Regions from separate parts of the Pantoea sp. X-Soil-MYKO-1785 genome, predicted to be linked through region 1. Evidence: predicted binding sites of a transcription regulator. Region 1 holds the regulator's gene; each other region holds the start of a gene.
What was found. Region 1 encodes ArgR, which controls arginine synthesis, uptake and breakdown. Its sites were predicted from a motif close to ANTGAATAAAAATACANT; they were not measured.
Positions count from the first base shown of each region.

Region 2: a site for ArgR is predicted at 2,030-2,047, ahead of argA (amino-acid N-acetyltransferase). Genes of this name have one in related genera too.
Region 3: a site for ArgR is predicted at 1,966-1,983, ahead of argF (ornithine carbamoyltransferase). Genes of this name have one in related genera too.

Region 1 is NZ_AP036000.1:3,725,475-3,730,717, forward strand. Features, by position in the region: gene mscM (miniconductance mechanosensitive channel MscM) at 1-17, shown strand, start outside; gene mdh (malate dehydrogenase) at 64-1,002, opposite strand; gene argR (transcriptional regulator ArgR) at 1,434-1,904, shown strand; gene yhcN (peroxide/acid stress response protein YhcN) at 2,394-2,657, shown strand; gene AC6I8D_RS17625 (YdgH/BhsA/McbA-like domain containing protein) at 2,752-3,024, shown strand; gene yhcN (peroxide/acid stress response protein YhcN) at 3,125-3,388, shown strand; gene AC6I8D_RS17635 (barstar family protein) at 3,442-3,711, opposite strand; gene AC6I8D_RS17640 (NAD-dependent succinate-semialdehyde dehydrogenase) at 3,767-5,218, opposite strand.
Region 2 is NZ_AP036000.1:3,350,997-3,356,239, reverse strand. Features, by position in the region: gene recD (exodeoxyribonuclease V subunit alpha) at 1-605, shown strand, start outside; gene argA (amino-acid N-acetyltransferase) at 657-1,997, opposite strand; gene amiC (N-acetylmuramoyl-L-alanine amidase AmiC) at 2,230-3,474, shown strand; tRNA gene AC6I8D_RS15875 (tRNA-Met) at 3,584-3,660, opposite strand; tRNA gene AC6I8D_RS15870 (tRNA-Met) at 3,738-3,814, opposite strand; tRNA gene AC6I8D_RS15865 (tRNA-Met) at 3,873-3,949, opposite strand; gene mltA (murein transglycosylase A) at 4,153-5,243, shown strand, end outside.
Region 3 is NZ_AP036000.1:506,914-512,156, reverse strand. Features, by position in the region: gene AC6I8D_RS02290 (OprD family porin) at 1-235, opposite strand, end outside; gene miaE (tRNA isopentenyl-2-thiomethyl-A-37 hydroxylase MiaE) at 607-1,368, opposite strand; gene rraB (ribonuclease E inhibitor RraB) at 1,426-1,845, opposite strand; gene argF (ornithine carbamoyltransferase) at 2,007-3,014, shown strand; gene pyrB (aspartate carbamoyltransferase) at 3,317-4,252, shown strand; gene pyrI (aspartate carbamoyltransferase regulatory subunit) at 4,265-4,729, shown strand; gene ridA (2-iminobutanoate/2-iminopropanoate deaminase) at 4,802-5,188, shown strand.

The sequences.
Region 1 (5,243 bases):
AATCAGGCGGCCTGTAAACGACAACGCCCGGCTAAGCCGGGCGTTGTTGGATTCAGGCGGCGATTACTGCTTCACAAATGCTTCGCCCTGCTCGATATCTTTCTTCAGCGTTTCCAGCATGCCGTTCAGCGCCTGCTGTTCGAAAGCGCTCAGGGTGCCAATCGGCTTGCGTTCGGCAATGCCGTTTTTACCCAGCAGCAGCGGCTGTGAAAAGAAACGCGCATATTCGCCGTCCCCTTCTACGTAAGCACACTCCACCACGTTAGCCTCGCCGTTAAGCGCCCGCACCAGCGACAAGCCGAAGCGAGCCGCAGCCTGCCCCATCGACAGCGTCGCAGAACCGCCACCGGCTTTGGCCTCAACCACTTCGGTTCCGGCATTCTGGATGCGTTTGGTGAGGTCAGCTACTTCCTGCTCGCTAAAGCTGACGCCTGAAACCTGCGACAACAGCGGCAGGATGGTCACGCCGGAATGACCGCCGATAACCGGCACCTCAATCTCGCCAGGCTGTTTGCCTTTCAGCGCCGCGACAAAGGTATTGGCACGAATAATATCCAGCGTGGTGACGCCGAACAGACGATTTTTGTCATAGACGCCGTGTTTTTTCAGGACTTCAGCCGCAATCGCCACCGTAGTATTGACCGGATTGGTGATCACACCGATTAACGCTTTGGGCGCGGTGGTCGCCACCTGGTCAATCAGGTTACGCACAATGCCGGCGTTAACGTTGAACAGGTCGGCGCGGTCCATACCGGGTTTGCGTGCCACACCGGCAGAAATCAGTACCACATCGGCACCCTGCAATGCTGGCGTGGCGTCTTCTCCACTAAATCCCTTGATCGCCACCGCAGTCGGAATATGGCTGAGATCGACGGCAACGCCCGGTGTCACCGGCGCGATGTCATACAGTGAAAGTTCTGAACCTGCGGGAAGCTGGGTTTTGAGTAGAAGTGCGAGCGCCTGGCCTATGCCGCCAGCGGCACCGAGTACGGCAACTTTCATTCTTAACTCCTTATTAAGGTGGGGCAGAGAAGAGCCGGAATTCCATCTGTGTCAGACCTTAATCAACTGCTCAGGTGATGACGCGTATCCGTTGTCAATTCTACGTGTTTTCACACGCGATCGCCGGATTCATAAGTTACTTATCATCTTAATACCTGAATGACCGACAACTTTGCCGTCGGCAGACAGAGAACGGCTACGTGCGTTTTCTGTTACTACACCACCAATAATATAACAACTTTGCAACCTTCGCCTTTCGGCGCTGTGACAGGGGTTTTGGTCTGGGACGATTTCTTTGCTATTATCGCCGCCCGCTAGCCGCCCGAACCCTGCTCATCAATCAACCGATTGCATAAAAATGCATTTAAATGCATAATCACCACTCTGCCGCGGGCGGATGTGCGGTTATTCCCTCTATTTATTGGTAACCTATGCGAAACCCATCGAAACAAGACGATCTGATCAAGGCTTTCAAAGCCTTATTAAAAGAAGAAAAATTCAGTTCCCAGGGCGAAATCGTTCAGGCGCTCCAGGATGAAGGCTTCGAGAACATTAACCAGTCAAAGGTTTCTCGTATGCTGACCAAGTTTGGCGCGGTACGCACCCGTAATGCCAAGATGGAGATGGTTTACTGCTTGCCCGCCGAGCTTGGCGTGCCGACTACCACCAGCCCGTTAAAAAATCTGGTGCTCGACATCGATTACAACGATGCGCTGGTCGTGATTCATACCAGCCCAGGCGCCGCGCAGCTGATTGCGCGCCTGCTTGACTCGCTGGGTAAATCAGAAGGCATCCTCGGCACCATCGCTGGCGATGACACTATCTTTATTACCCGCGCGCGCGACTTTACGGTTAAGCAGCTGCACGGGGCGATTCTTAACCTGTTTGAACAGGAACTCTGATAACGAGGCTGTTGATCGGGCCGCGCGCGACCGGTCAACAGCCCTTTCTGCCCGCCCCTGCCTCTTTTCCGGCCTCATCCTGTTTTAAAACAAATAGTTAGCCCGCACTTCGACCTGCTTTCGTCTTTGAAAATATTGGTCATACCTTTTGGTCTGCTTAACCTTTTGCGGTATTTTACACTGCTTTACATCACTACTCTGGCGTCATTACCCAGATCTAAATCAAAGACCAGTCTGATCGACCAGGGATTTTCGCACAAAAAGATAAATTGGTTTATCTCCCTGTTTTTGCAATAAAAAACGGCGAAAAGGTCATTTTTCCGCCGTTTTTTATAACGTTGAGTTATTAAAAGTAGCCATAAGGATAAAGAATCACAAAAAAACATTATTAGCGGGGTATTAATTTCTTACGTTATTAGTTCTATACTTCTTTTCGTGATGCAAATCACACCAACTAAAAAGATAAAAATTGACGACGAGGAAAAATATATGAACGTAAAAACGACTATCGCCACCCTGAGCATTCTCTCTGCCCTCTCTTTTGGTGCTGTAGCAGCAGAATCTGTCACAGCCGCACAGGCTCAGGATCTGCAACCGGCGGGTACCATTAGCGTCAGCGGCGTTGCGGGCTCACCGATGGAAATTAATCAGCAGTTGAGCGAAAAAGCCGATCAGCAGGGTGCAAAAGCCTACCGCGTGATTGAGGCGTACAACAACGGTAACTATCACGCTACCGCCCGTCTGTACAACTAAGTTCAGCCCAACCCCATATCGCCAGTAGCCCACTTTTTGATGCGCGGTTATGCGCCTCGGTGGGAAACGGCAACACAGTTCAGGAGAGTTGACCATGAAAACCACATTCGCTATTGCCGTACTCGGTCTGGCTTCGCTGTTCTCAGTGGGAGCCAGCGCAGCCAGCCTGGTTTCTAACCAGCAGGCACAGAGCCAGAATCTGCAGCCGATGAATCAGACTATCAGCGTCAGCGGTCGTGACGGAGATCAGACCAATATCCGTCAGGTTCTGTCAGAGAAAGCGGATGCGCAGGGCGCCAGCCACTATCGCATCATCGAAAACAACCAGGATGACACCTATCACGTCACCGCTGAGCTGTATAAATAATTAACCGTTATGACGCCGTGAAAGGCGCCTGAGAGACCAGAGTCGACGACCCGCTTCTTCTTTTCACCGCAGGTTGTTGAACGTATTGAGGAGACGAAAAATGAAAATCAAAACAACCATCGCTACAGTCAGCCTGCTTTCCGTTATGGCGTTCGGTGCATCTGCCGCCCAGCTGGTAACCGGCGAGCAAGCGCAGACTCTGCAGCCTGCGGGCACCGTAACCATCAGCGGTACAGCGGGAGCCCCGATGGATTATCGCGCTGAGCTGTCTCAGAAAGCCGATGAACAGGGTGCCAGCGCTTATAAAGTGATTGAAGCGCGCACCGGTGATAACTATCACTTCACCGCTCAGCTGTATAAATAATTCCTCGTCAGATTCATGACGAACCCTTTGGCCCCGCTCGCCGGGGCCCTTTTTCATCTGACGTTAAAATGCAGCTGGCCTTCCAGCTCCTCTTCCGCTTCATCAAACAGCAGAATCAGCGCGCCATAACGTCGTCGCTGCCCTTTCCCCAGGTTCACAAACTCTATTTCCAGCGGCATCGGCAATGATTCGCCGGTGACCACATCCCATAATCCATCCAGGTCGCAGATCCGCCGCTCCTCCAGCGAAAAACGCTCGCTGAACTGGCGAAAGAAGTGGGCCTGATCGACGATCTCATTGAAATCAAAACGCTCGGTTTTCATGCTGACGGCTCCCATGCTCCGTCTGCGGGCGACCCGCGCCGCCCGTTCATATCCGCTAGCCCAAACCGCCGAGGTGCAGCGCTTTGACCTCCAGATACTCTTCCATGCCCAGCACTGAACCTTCGCGGCCCAGGCCAGACTCTTTCACGCCACCAAACGGCGCCAGTTCGGTCGATACCGCGCATTCGTTAATGCCGATCATGCCGCTTTCCAGCGCGGCAGAGACGCGGAATACCCGCTGCAGGTTCTGGGTGTAGAAGTAGGCGGCCAGACCGAACGGCGTATCGTTGGCACGGCGAATCACCTCATCTTCGTCATCGAAACGAAAGCAGGCCGCGACCGGACCAAAAGTCTCTTCCTGCGCCAGCTGCATCCCTTCGTGCGCCTCGGTAATGACCGTCGGTTGCCAGAAGTTGCCGCCCAGCGCGTGGCGTTCACCACCGGCCAGCAGTTTGCCGCCTTTGGCGACCGCGTCCTTCACGTGCTGCTCCACTTTTTCCAGCGCAGAGGCTTCAATCAGCGGTCCGACAATCACCCCTTCCTCCATGCCGTTGCCCACTTTCAGCTTGTTCACTTCCTCTGCCAGCTGGCGGGTAAAACGGTCATAGATGGCGTTATGAATGTAGAAGCGGTTAACGCTGACGCAGACCTGGCCTGCATTACGGAATTTGTTGGCGATAGCCCCCTGCACCGCCGCATCGATATCCGCATCCTCGAATACAATATAAGGCGCATTACCGCCCAGCTCCATTGAGACCTTTTTCATGGTTTCTGCCGCATTGCGCATCAGCAGCTTGCCGACCTCTGTCGAGCCGGTGAACGAGATTTTACGCACCGCTTTGCTGGCCATGATGGCGTCACTGATGGCATGCGTATCACCTGCCACCGCGTTGAGCACGCCATCCGGCACGCCCGCCTGTTTCGCCAGCGCCAGCAGCGCGAAGGCCGAGAGTGGCGTGTTGTTCGCCGGTTTAATGATGCCGGTACAGCCAGCGGCCAGCGCCGGCCCCAGTTTGCGGGTCAGCATCGCCATCGGGAAATTCCACGGCGTGATGGCGGCGACGACGCCAATCGGTTCACGCGTTGCCAGAATGCGGGAACCCGGTTTGGCTGGTGGAATAATTTCGCCGTTGGCGCGTTTTGCCTGTTCGGCAAACCACTGGATAAAGCTGGCGGCATACTCGACTTCGCCTTCCGCCTCTTTCAGCGGTTTACCCTGCTCGGCGGTCATCAGCTGGCCCAGCCAGCGTTTGTTTTCAATCATCAGCTGATACCAGCGATAAAGGATTTCAGCGCGCGCTTTGGCCGTCCGGGCACGCCAGGCGGGGAAGGCCCGCTCGGCGGCGGCTATCGCCTGTTCGGTTTCTGCTTTGCCCGCTTTAGCGACCTGCGCGATCACCTCGCCGGTGGCGGGATTGGTGACGTCAAACATGGTGGAGGTGCGATGCCATTGGCCATCGGCTAAATAGCCAGTCTGGAATAGTTCGCTTGATTGCAGTGATGTCATTGATTCGCTCCTGTCATTTTACCCT
Region 2 (5,243 bases), 370 kb from region 1:
AGGTGGCGCAGGGCTATCAGCCTTATTTGCAGCTGATCAGGCAACAGGCGTCTCCTGCCGAAGTGCTGGCCGCCTTTGGTCGCTATCAGCTGCTGTGTGCATTACGTGACGGGCCCTTTGGCGTGCAGGGCCTTAACCAGCGGGTTGAACAGCGGCTGATGCAGCTGCAGCGAATCCGACGCCCCGCAATCGGCGGGCGCTGGTATGCCGGACGTCCGGTGATGATCACCCGTAACGACAGCGCGCTGGGGCTGTTCAATGGCGATATCGGCATTACGCTGCGTGACGAAGAGGGCAACCTGAAAGTCTTTTTCCCGCTGCCGGATGGCAGCATCAAAGCGATTCAGCCGAGCCGCTTACCCTCGCATGAAACTGCCTGGGTGATGACGGTACACAAATCGCAGGGGTCGGAGTTTGAACATACTGCGCTGGTGATGCCAACCCAGTTTCTGCCGGTATTGACCCGTGAGCTGGTTTACACCGCGATTACGCGCGCCCGTAAACTGCTGACGCTCTACAGCGATCCAGCGGTGTTTCAGCGCGCCGTTCAGCTGCAAACGCAGCGGCGTAGCGGTCTGGTTGAGCGGCTGGGCGAGGCAGGATAAATCACAGGAAAAGCGGGCCGGGCGGCATCAACCGCCCGGTCCTGCTGGCGCTTATAGCGTGTTGCGGCTCAGATCGGCCATCAGAACTTTTGAGCGACGCTGATAGTTATACATCTCTTTTTTACTCTCAGGCAGCGACTCAATATCAACCGGCGTAAAGCCGCGTTCCTGGAACCAGTGAATACTGCGGGTGGTTAACACAAACAGCTTCTGCAGCCCCATCTGGCGCGCCTGCAACGCCACGCGCTGCAGCAACATTTCACCGCGCGATGAACTGCGGTAGTCGGGATGGACCGCCACGCAGGCCATCTCACCGATTTTCTCATCCATAAACGGATAGAGCGCGGCACAGGCGATGGTCAGATTGTCGCGCTGAATGATGGTGAATTTATCGATCTCCATCTCCAGCTGTTCGCGTGAGCGACGCACCAGAATCCCCTGTTGCTCCAGCGGCCGGATCAGTTCGAGAATACCGCCGATATCATTAATATTGGCACGACGAATCTGCTCAGCCGACTCCATCACAATCTGGGTACCGATGCCGTCGCGTGAGAACAGCTCCTGCAACAGCGCGCCATCTTCCTGATAGCTGATCAGATGGCTACGCCGCACGCCGCTGCGGCAGGCTTTAACCGCGCCGCGCAGGAAACGGACGGTGCCGGAGAGATAATCACCGCCGCTTTCAATCTCATCAATGCGCGCCTGGGCATCATTCGGGAACAGTTCGGAGATAATATTGCCTTCGCTGTCCAGTGCGCCCTGTTCAGAGCAGAAGCCGATCATCTTTTCTGCTTTGAGTTTAATCGCCAGCTGGGTCGCGACCTCTTCTGAAGTAAGATTGAAACTCTCACCGGTCACTGAAACCGCCACCGGACCAAGCAGCACAATCGCATCGTTATCCAGCTGACGATGAATCGCCTCTTCATCGATACGACGAATACGCCCGCTGTGACAATAATCGACGCCATCATCGACACCCAGCGGCTGCGCAATAATGAAGTTGCCGCTGACCACATTGATATGCGCGCCCTGCAGCGGGGTATTGTTGAGGCTCATCGACAGACGGGCGGTGATATCTAACTGCAGACGACCGGCCGCCTGCTTCACCAGTTCCAGCGATTGCGCGTCGGTAACCCGGGTAAACTTGTGGTAAACCGGCTCCAGCTGGTGTTCCGCGAGGCTGGCATCAATCTGCGGACGAGCGCCATAGACCACCACCAGGCGGATACCGAGGCTGTGCAGCAGGCCTATATCATTAACGATGCCCGAGAAGTTCTCATGCTCAATCGCCTCGCCGCCCAGCATGATGACAAACGTCTTACCCCGGTGGGCATTGATATAGGGAACGGTATGGCGAAAACCCTGAACCAGTTCAGTACTACGTTCCTTCACAGCCAGCCCTCAGTGAATGTTTATTCGAATTTTTTGTATTTTTATTCTTTTCACTGCGATTTTGCAAGCGCTAATCCTGACGAAAATTTACGTTTTTTCGGGTGTCAAAGCCGCTAACAGCCTGCATTATTTAGGGTTTCCGGGGTGACATCACCTTCTGGATTGGATAAAGTTTTCGCCGCCATTTGATTAACTGGCGCTTTTTTAGACATTACACAGCAGCTGGAGCGGCATGTCGGATTTTAATTCCCACTTTTCACGCAGACGATTTTTACAAGGAACCGGCGCGTTACTGATGTTAAGCGTCAGCCGGGTCGGTATGGCCGCTAAAAACCATATCGTCGCGGTACGCATCTGGCCATCATCAACCTATTCCCGTATGACGCTGGAATCGAATGTGGCGCTGAAATATAAGCAGTTTGCCCTGAGTCATCCGGAACGGCTGGTGATCGATATTGAAGGCCTGCACCTCAATACGGTACTGAAAGGGGTCGATAAGCAGGTGAGGGTAGATGATCCCTTCATTAAAAATGCACGTGTCGGCCAGTTTGACAGCAATACGGTGCGGGTGGTGCTGGAGCTAAAGCGCAGCGTAGCACCGAAGATCTTTAACCTGTCGCCGGTGGCGGGGATCAATCACCGGCTGGTAGTGGATCTCTATCCGAGCCAGAATCAGGTTGAAGACGATCCGCTGCTGGCGTTGCTGAGGGACTATAATCAGGGCGATCTTGAGAAAAATGAAACGGTGCAGGCGCCGCTACCGGGTAAAGCCGGGCGCGATCGTCCGATCATTATCATGATCGATCCCGGCCATGGCGGCGAAGATCCGGGCGCGCACGGCAAATATAAAACCCGTGAGAAAGATATTGTGCTGAAGATCGGCCGACGGCTGAAAGCGTTGATCGATAAAGAAGCCAACATGAAGGCCTACATGACGCGCAATGAAGATGTGTTTATTCCGCTGCGCGTCAGAGTGGCCAAAGCCCGTAAGCAGCGCGCCGATCTGTTTGTTTCAATCCATGCCGATGCGTTCACCAGCCGGGCGGCGCGCGGTTCGTCGGTGTTTGCACTCTCTACCAGCGGCGCGACCTCAGCCGCGGCCCGCTTCCTGGCACAGACCCAGAACGAATCTGACCTGATTGGCGGCGTCAGCAAAAGCGGCGATCGTTATCTCGACCATACCATGTTCGATATGGTGCAGCGGCAGACCATCCATGACAGCCTGAAGTTCGGTAAAGAGGTGCTGCACCGCATGGGGCGGATCAATCATCTGCATAAGCGTACGGTGGATCAGGCCGGGTTTGCGGTTCTGAAAGCGCCTGATATTCCGTCCATCCTGGTGGAGACGGCTTTTATCAGTAACGTGGAAGAGGAGCGTAAGTTGCGCACCACCCGTTATCAGCATCAGGTGGCAGAGGCGATTTTGCAGGGAATCAAAGCATACGTGCAGAGTGGGGCGGCGCTGGCGCACCGTTAAAGGGTGGCGGGTAGCAGGTGCTATCCGCAGCCGCTTAACCGCGGACAGGGGAAAAAAGAAATCAGGAGCGGCAGAAACAAAAAAACACCCTCTCAGGTGTTTAAATGATTGGTTGCGGGGGCCGGATTTGAACCGACGACCTTCGGGTTATGAGCCCGACGAGCTACCAGGCTGCTCCACCCCGCGTCCGTATTACTCTTTTTCACTTATTTTGCGCTTAGCGTTTTTCACCTTGCTACTTCGGTAAAAGGCTACAGAAGTATTGGTTGCGGGGGCCGGATTTGAACCGACGACCTTCGGGTTATGAGCCCGACGAGCTACCAGGCTGCTCCACCCCGCGTCCGTATTGCGCTTAGCGACTTTCACATTGTCACTTCTGTAAACGGCTACAGAAGTATTGGTTGCGGGGGCCGGATTTGAACCGACGACCTTCGGGTTATGAGCCCGACGAGCTACCAGGCTGCTCCACCCCGCGTCCGTGGATGCGCACTATACTCCGCGCGTTATTTGATGCAACCCCTTTTTGCACATAAAGGTCAAATTTACAGTCAGTTGCTGAAGGAATCAACCATCTGGCCAATTATTGAACTGATGGCGAAGCGCAGAAAGCGGATGGATTTCATTCTGTCGGGCGCTTTGCTATCGTCGCGGGACGAACATTTATAAAAAGAGACAATAATGAAAGCACACTGGGCCAGGATTGCACTGACCGGCGCACTCATCGCGCTGCTGGCGAGCTGTAGTTCTAAACCGACCGATCGCGGTCAGCAATATAAAGATGGCAAACTGGAACAGCCACTGGCGCTGGTTAATCAGCCGAATGCCAAAGGTCGCCCGGTGAATGGCCGGGACTTTGGCGAGCAGGTGCGTCAGATTCAGGCTGCCTCGTCAGGGCTGTACAGCCGTCAGAACGGTACGTATAGCGCCATCGAAAGCTGGCTGATGGCCGGTGCTGATACTCGTCAGCTGCAGCAGTTTGGCCTGAATGCCTGGCAGATGGAAGGAACCGATAACTACGGTAACGTGCAGTTCACCGGCTACTACACGCCGGTCGTTGAAGCGCGCTATACCCGTCAGGGCGAATTCCAGTACCCGATTTACCGCATGCCGCCGCGTAAGCGCGGAGAAAAACTCCCGAGCCGCGCCTCTATCTATAGTGGCGGCCTCGACGATCGTTATGTCATCGCCTACAGCAACTCGCTGATTGATAATTTCATGATGGATGTGCAGGGTAGTGGTTACGTCGACTTTGGTGATGGCCGCCCGATGAGCTTCTTTGGCTACGCCGGCAAAAATGGCTGGGGTTACCACAGTATCGGTAAAGAGCTGATCGATCGTGGCGAAGTGAAGCGTGAAGATATGTCGATGCAGGCGATTCGTCAGTGGGCGCAGGAACATTCGCCGCAGGAAGTGCGTGCTCTGCTGGAAACCAATCCGTCATTCGTCTTCTTTAAGCCAGAGCCGTTTACGCCAGTGCGGGGTGCCAGCGCGGTGCCGCTGGTGGCAAAAGCGTCCGTTGCATCTGACCGCTCGATCATTCCGGCCGGTACGACTCTGCTGGCAGAAGTGCCGCAGTTAAATGAGAAAGGCAAATTCAACGGCAAATATGAGATGCGCCTGATGGTGGCGCTGGATGTAGGCGGCGCGATTAAAGGCCAGCATTTCGACATCTATCAGGGGATCGGGCCGGACGCCGCCCATCTGGCCGGTTTCTATAACCACTATGGCCGCGTCTGGGTACTGAAAGCTGCACCGGGTGCCGGACAACC
Region 3 (5,243 bases), 3.2 Mb from region 1:
GATAGCCGGAACGAAAATCCAGACCTGCCGCCTGTCCCCAGGCGTTATGAACCGCGGTCGGTTGCGCTTCGTTTTCCTTAAGATACTTCCAGTAATTGCGCAGCCTGAGATCAAGTTGCGAATCGTGCAGGAAAGCATTATCAGAGAGCGATAGCGCGCTGGAATTGTCCGCCCGCGCCAGCGCAGGCTGAAATAACAGTGGAATAAATAACAGAATACAGGTCCTTACCCTCATTTTATGACTCCTTCCATTTAAAGCTGGTTAGCAAAATCGGCAGTCCGGAATAAGGTATCTGACCTGTTTACCGGCTGTGCCCGGTGCAAAAAAAAACCTGATTCACAACCCCTCTTTGGCAAAGAGAAATCATGAATCAGGTTTTGCTTAAAATAATAACAACCCTAATTCGGCAAGGGCAATATACGTATTCCGGGGAGAAAGATCAGAAGAGAAAAAACATTCTGTGAGGGATGACTCAAATAATATTCAGCGGACGTAACGGAACCGTATTAACTTAATAATTAACGTTTGAAGTTCTATTATTAATGAAATCAACCCGGTTAAATTAAAAAAATAAACGGCCGTCGTAACAGCGCCGTTTACTCTTATCAGAACGCCGGTACCCCGCTATGAAAACGTAACTCGCTGTCCGGTTCGCTGATTAACCATGCTTCGGTTGCTCCAATAGCCTGTACCCGTGGGGTAATATCCCGCGCGGATATGCGGGCAGCCAGGGCTAAATAGTCCTGATAGTGGCGCGCTTCCGACCGTAGCAGTGAGATATAAAAGGTCTCCAGCTCCGCATCCAGCCACGGTGCCAGACTGGCAAAACGCTCGCAGGATCGCGCTTCAATATAGGCACCGCAGATCAGCTTATCGACCAGCGTTTCCGGCTCATGAGTGGTAACCTCACGCAGCAGCGATTTCGCGTAGCGGCTGGAGGTGATCTTCTGATAGACCAGCCCGCGCGACTGCATAATTTCCCACACCTGATAAAAGTGATGCAGCTCTTCTTTAATCAGCAGCACCATCTTTTCCACCAGCTCATCCGCCCACGGCAGTTCATTGCGAACAATAATGCGTTTGGTGAGGTTTTTATGGGCGTTGATAAAGTCGCTGTCGCCATCTTCGCGGAAGATAAAATCTTCATACGGTTTCAGCCAGCCGAGAACCGCCTCCCCGCTGGGTTTGTCAGCCACATATTTGCGGATCAACCAGACTGCGGTCTGCGCGGCTTTTAGCTCACACACCAGGTGATCGGTTAATAACAGGGTCAGATTTTCGGGTTTACGCGCCTCATCAATCCAGGCTTGTGGCGTACGGCAGTGCAGAAACTGATAAATCGGTTCAAGTAACGGTGCGTAGTTCATGGTGTTAAAACGAGGCTGGAAAAGAAGAGAGGCGGAGAATTCCCCGCCCTGCGCGACTTAGTGGCGAATGCCGTTATCATCTTCATCGTCGATAGCGTCTTCGTCATCTTCATCTTCGGCGTCCGGATCTTCGAAGTAGGTGCCCCAGCCGTCGTAGTCGACATTGTATTTACCGATCAGGTTCACCAGCTGCTCAACCTGCACATCAATCAGCTCTGGCTTCAGCGCCGATTCACTGATGATGTCAACGCACATTACGGTGGTGCCATCTTCCAGTTCCAGCTCTTCCGGCTCGGTCACTTCATAACCCAGCTTAAAGGCGTCAACCGCCGCCTTTTCCAGTGAATCGAAGTTGTTGCACGAGAGATGGTGCTCGATGGTATAAAGCGCATCGGGATCGCTGCCATCCTCCAGCAGCTCTTCAATGATCAGGCGCGTCTCTTCACGCTGCTCTTCCAATAATGCTTCATATGCCATGACGATGTCCTCTCTGAGTTCGGCAATAAACAATTATTTTCCCACACTGCCTGTCGCGCCACTACACAAAACGAAAAGTTTATTCTCACCGGGCTTGAAAATGCATATTCATACGGTTAGATTGAATTTTAATTCACTTTATATGGTTACCGGAGTGTTGTATGAGTCAGCTATATCAGCGCCATTTCCTCAGGCTACTGGATTTTACCCCGGCCGAAATAGATTATCTGCTTAGCCTTGCGGCTGAATTAAAACGCGCTAAAAAGAGTGGCAGTGAAGTCCCCTCCCTGAAAGGCAAAAACATCGCGCTCATCTTCGAAAAAGACTCGACCCGTACCCGATGCTCTTTCGAAGTTGCCGCTTACGATCAGGGTGCTAACGTTACCTATCTCGGCCCAAGCGGCAGCCAGATTGGCCATAAAGAGTCGATGCGCGATACCGCGCGGGTGCTGGGCCGGATGTACGATGGCATTCAGTATCGCGGTTACGGCCAGGCGCTGGTGGAAACCCTGGCTGAGCACGCTGGCGTGCCGGTGTGGAACGGCCTGACCACGGAATTTCATCCCACCCAGCTGCTGGCCGATCTGCTGACAATGCAGGAGCACCTGCCGGGCAAAAAGCTCAGCCAGATGACGCTGGTCTACGTCGGCGATGCGCGCAACAACATGGGCAACACCATGCTGGAAGCGGCGGCGCTGGTCGGGCTGGATCTGCGGCTGGTGGCACCGCAAAGCTGCTGGCCAGAAACCGCGCTGGTAGAACAGTGTCGTAAAGTCGCGCAGCAGACCGGCGGTAAAATTACCCTCACCGATAACATTGCCGACGGCGTCAACGGCGCTGACTTCATCTACACCGACGTCTGGGTTTCGATGGGCGAAGCCAAAGCGGTGTGGCAAGAGCGCATCGCCCTGCTGCGTGATTATCAGGTCAACCGGGCGATGCTCGATCTGACCCACAATCCTGAGGTGAAGTTCCTGCACTGTCTGCCCGCTTTCCATGACGATCAGACCACGCTGGGCCGGCAGATGGCGGAACAGTACGATCTGCATAATGGGATGGAAGTAAGCAACGAAGTTTTTGAATCGCCGCACAGCATCGTGTTCGATCAGGCGGAAAACCGTATGCACACCATCAAAGCGGTGATGGTGGCGACGCTCGGTCAGCGCTGACAGCTGCGCCAGATTGCCGGCCTGCATCCGCGCCGGTCAGAGAGGCCGGGCAGGCCGTGCTGGTGGTGCCGCAAACGATTACCTCGCGCACGATTTTTCCTTGCTGCCCGGCCGCGAATCGGTATAATTCGCCACAATTTGCCGGAGGAAATATGCTACAGCGCAGCGGACAATTTGACGCTCAATCACGCCTGACCGCAGGCGGCGCCGCTGTTTCTTTCGGTCATCGACCCGATCATAAAAAAGCCCCTTAAGCAGGGGCTTTTTTTTGTCCGCAATCCGGCCGCGCAGAGGAGAAAGCTATGGCTAACCCGCTATATCGCAAGCACATTATTTCGATCAACGACCTCAGCCGTGACGAGCTGGAACTGGTGCTGCATACCGCCGCACAGCTCAAAGCGCATCCGCAGCCGGAACTGCTGAAGCACAACGTGATCGCCAGCTGCTTCTTTGAAGCCTCAACCCGCACCCGCTTGTCGTTTGAAACCGCGATTCATCGGCTCGGCGCATCGGCGGTGGGTTTTGCCGACGGCAGCAACACCTCACTGGGGAAAAAGGGCGAAACCCTGGCCGACACCATTTCGGTGATCGGCACCTATGTCGATGCGATTGTGATGCGTCATCCGCAGGAGGGTGCCGCGCGCCTGGCAACCGAGTTCTCCGGCGGCGTGCCGATTCTCAACGCCGGTGACGGTGCCAACCAGCATCCGACCCAGACGCTGCTCGATCTCTTCACCATTCAGGAGACCCAGAGTCGCCTGAACCAGCTGAATGTGGCGATGGTCGGCGACCTGAAATATGGCCGCACCGTCCATTCCCTGACCCAGGCGCTGGCGAAGTTTGACGGCAACCGCTTCTTCTTTATCGCCCCTGATGCGCTGGCAATGCCGGCTTACATCACCGATATGCTGGATGAGAAAAACATTGTCTGGTCACGGCACGACAGCTTTGAAGAGGTGATGCCGCAGCTCGACATTCTCTACATGACGCGGGTGCAGAAAGAGCGTCTCGATCCGTCGGAATATGCCAACGTCAAAGCGCAGTTTATTCTGCGGGCTGCCGACCTGGCGACGGCACGCGACAACATGAAAGTGCTGCATCCACTGCCGCGCATCGACGAAATTACTACCGATGTCGATAAAACCCCTTACGCCTGGTATTTCCAGCAGGCCGGGAACGGCATCTACGCCCGTCAGGCTCTGCTGGCGTTGGTATTAAACAGCGAACTCGCCCTGTAAGGAGATCCTCAGATGACACACGACAACAAATTGCAGGTCGAAGCGATCAAGCGCGGCACGGTCATCGACCATATCCCGGCGCAGGTCGGCTTTAAGTTGCTCTCCCTGTTTCGCCTGACCGAAACCGATCAGCGCATCACCATCGGCCTGAATCTGCCGTCAGGTGAGATGGGGCGAAAAGATCTGATCAAGATTGAGAACACCTTTCTGACCGACGATCAGGTCAATCAGCTGGCGGTCTATGCGCCGCATGCCACGGTCAATCGCATCGACGACTATGAAGTGGTGGCGAAGATCGCCCCGACGCTGCCGGAGCACGTTGAGCGGGTGCTGACCTGCCCGAACAGCAACTGCATCAGCCGCAGCGAGCCGGTCTTCTCCAGTTTTGCGGTCAAGCAGCGCGCCGATGATGTCCACCTGAAGTGCAAATATTGTGAAAAAGAGTTCGCGCGCCATGTGGTGCTGGGTCACTGGTAATCGTTCCGGCCAACCCTATAATGGTCAGCACCGGCGGGCTCACCGCCCTACTGTCTTATTCAAGGAGCAATAATGTCTCGTGAAATCAGTACCGAAAAAGCCCCTGCCGCTATCGGCCCTTATGTTCAGGGTGTCGATCTCGGCAGCATGATCATCACCTCCGGCCAGATTCCGGTCGATCCCGCCACTGGCCTGGTGGCCGATGATGTGACCGCCCAGGCGCGTCAGTCACTGGACAACGTAAAAGCGATTGTTGAAGCGGCTGGCCTGCGGGTCGGAGATATCGTGAAAACCACAGTTTTCGTCAAGGATCTGAATGATTTCGCTACGGTGAATGCGGCCTATGAAGCGTTCTTCACCGAGCATCAGGCGGCGTTCCCGGCCCGGTCCTGTGTCGAAGTAGCGCGTCTGCCGAAAGATGTGAAGATTGAAATTGAGGCCATTGCCGTTCGTCGCTAACTGACAACGGCCGCGTAGCCGCCTCTCTACCTGCTCACGGCGAGAGGCGGCCAGC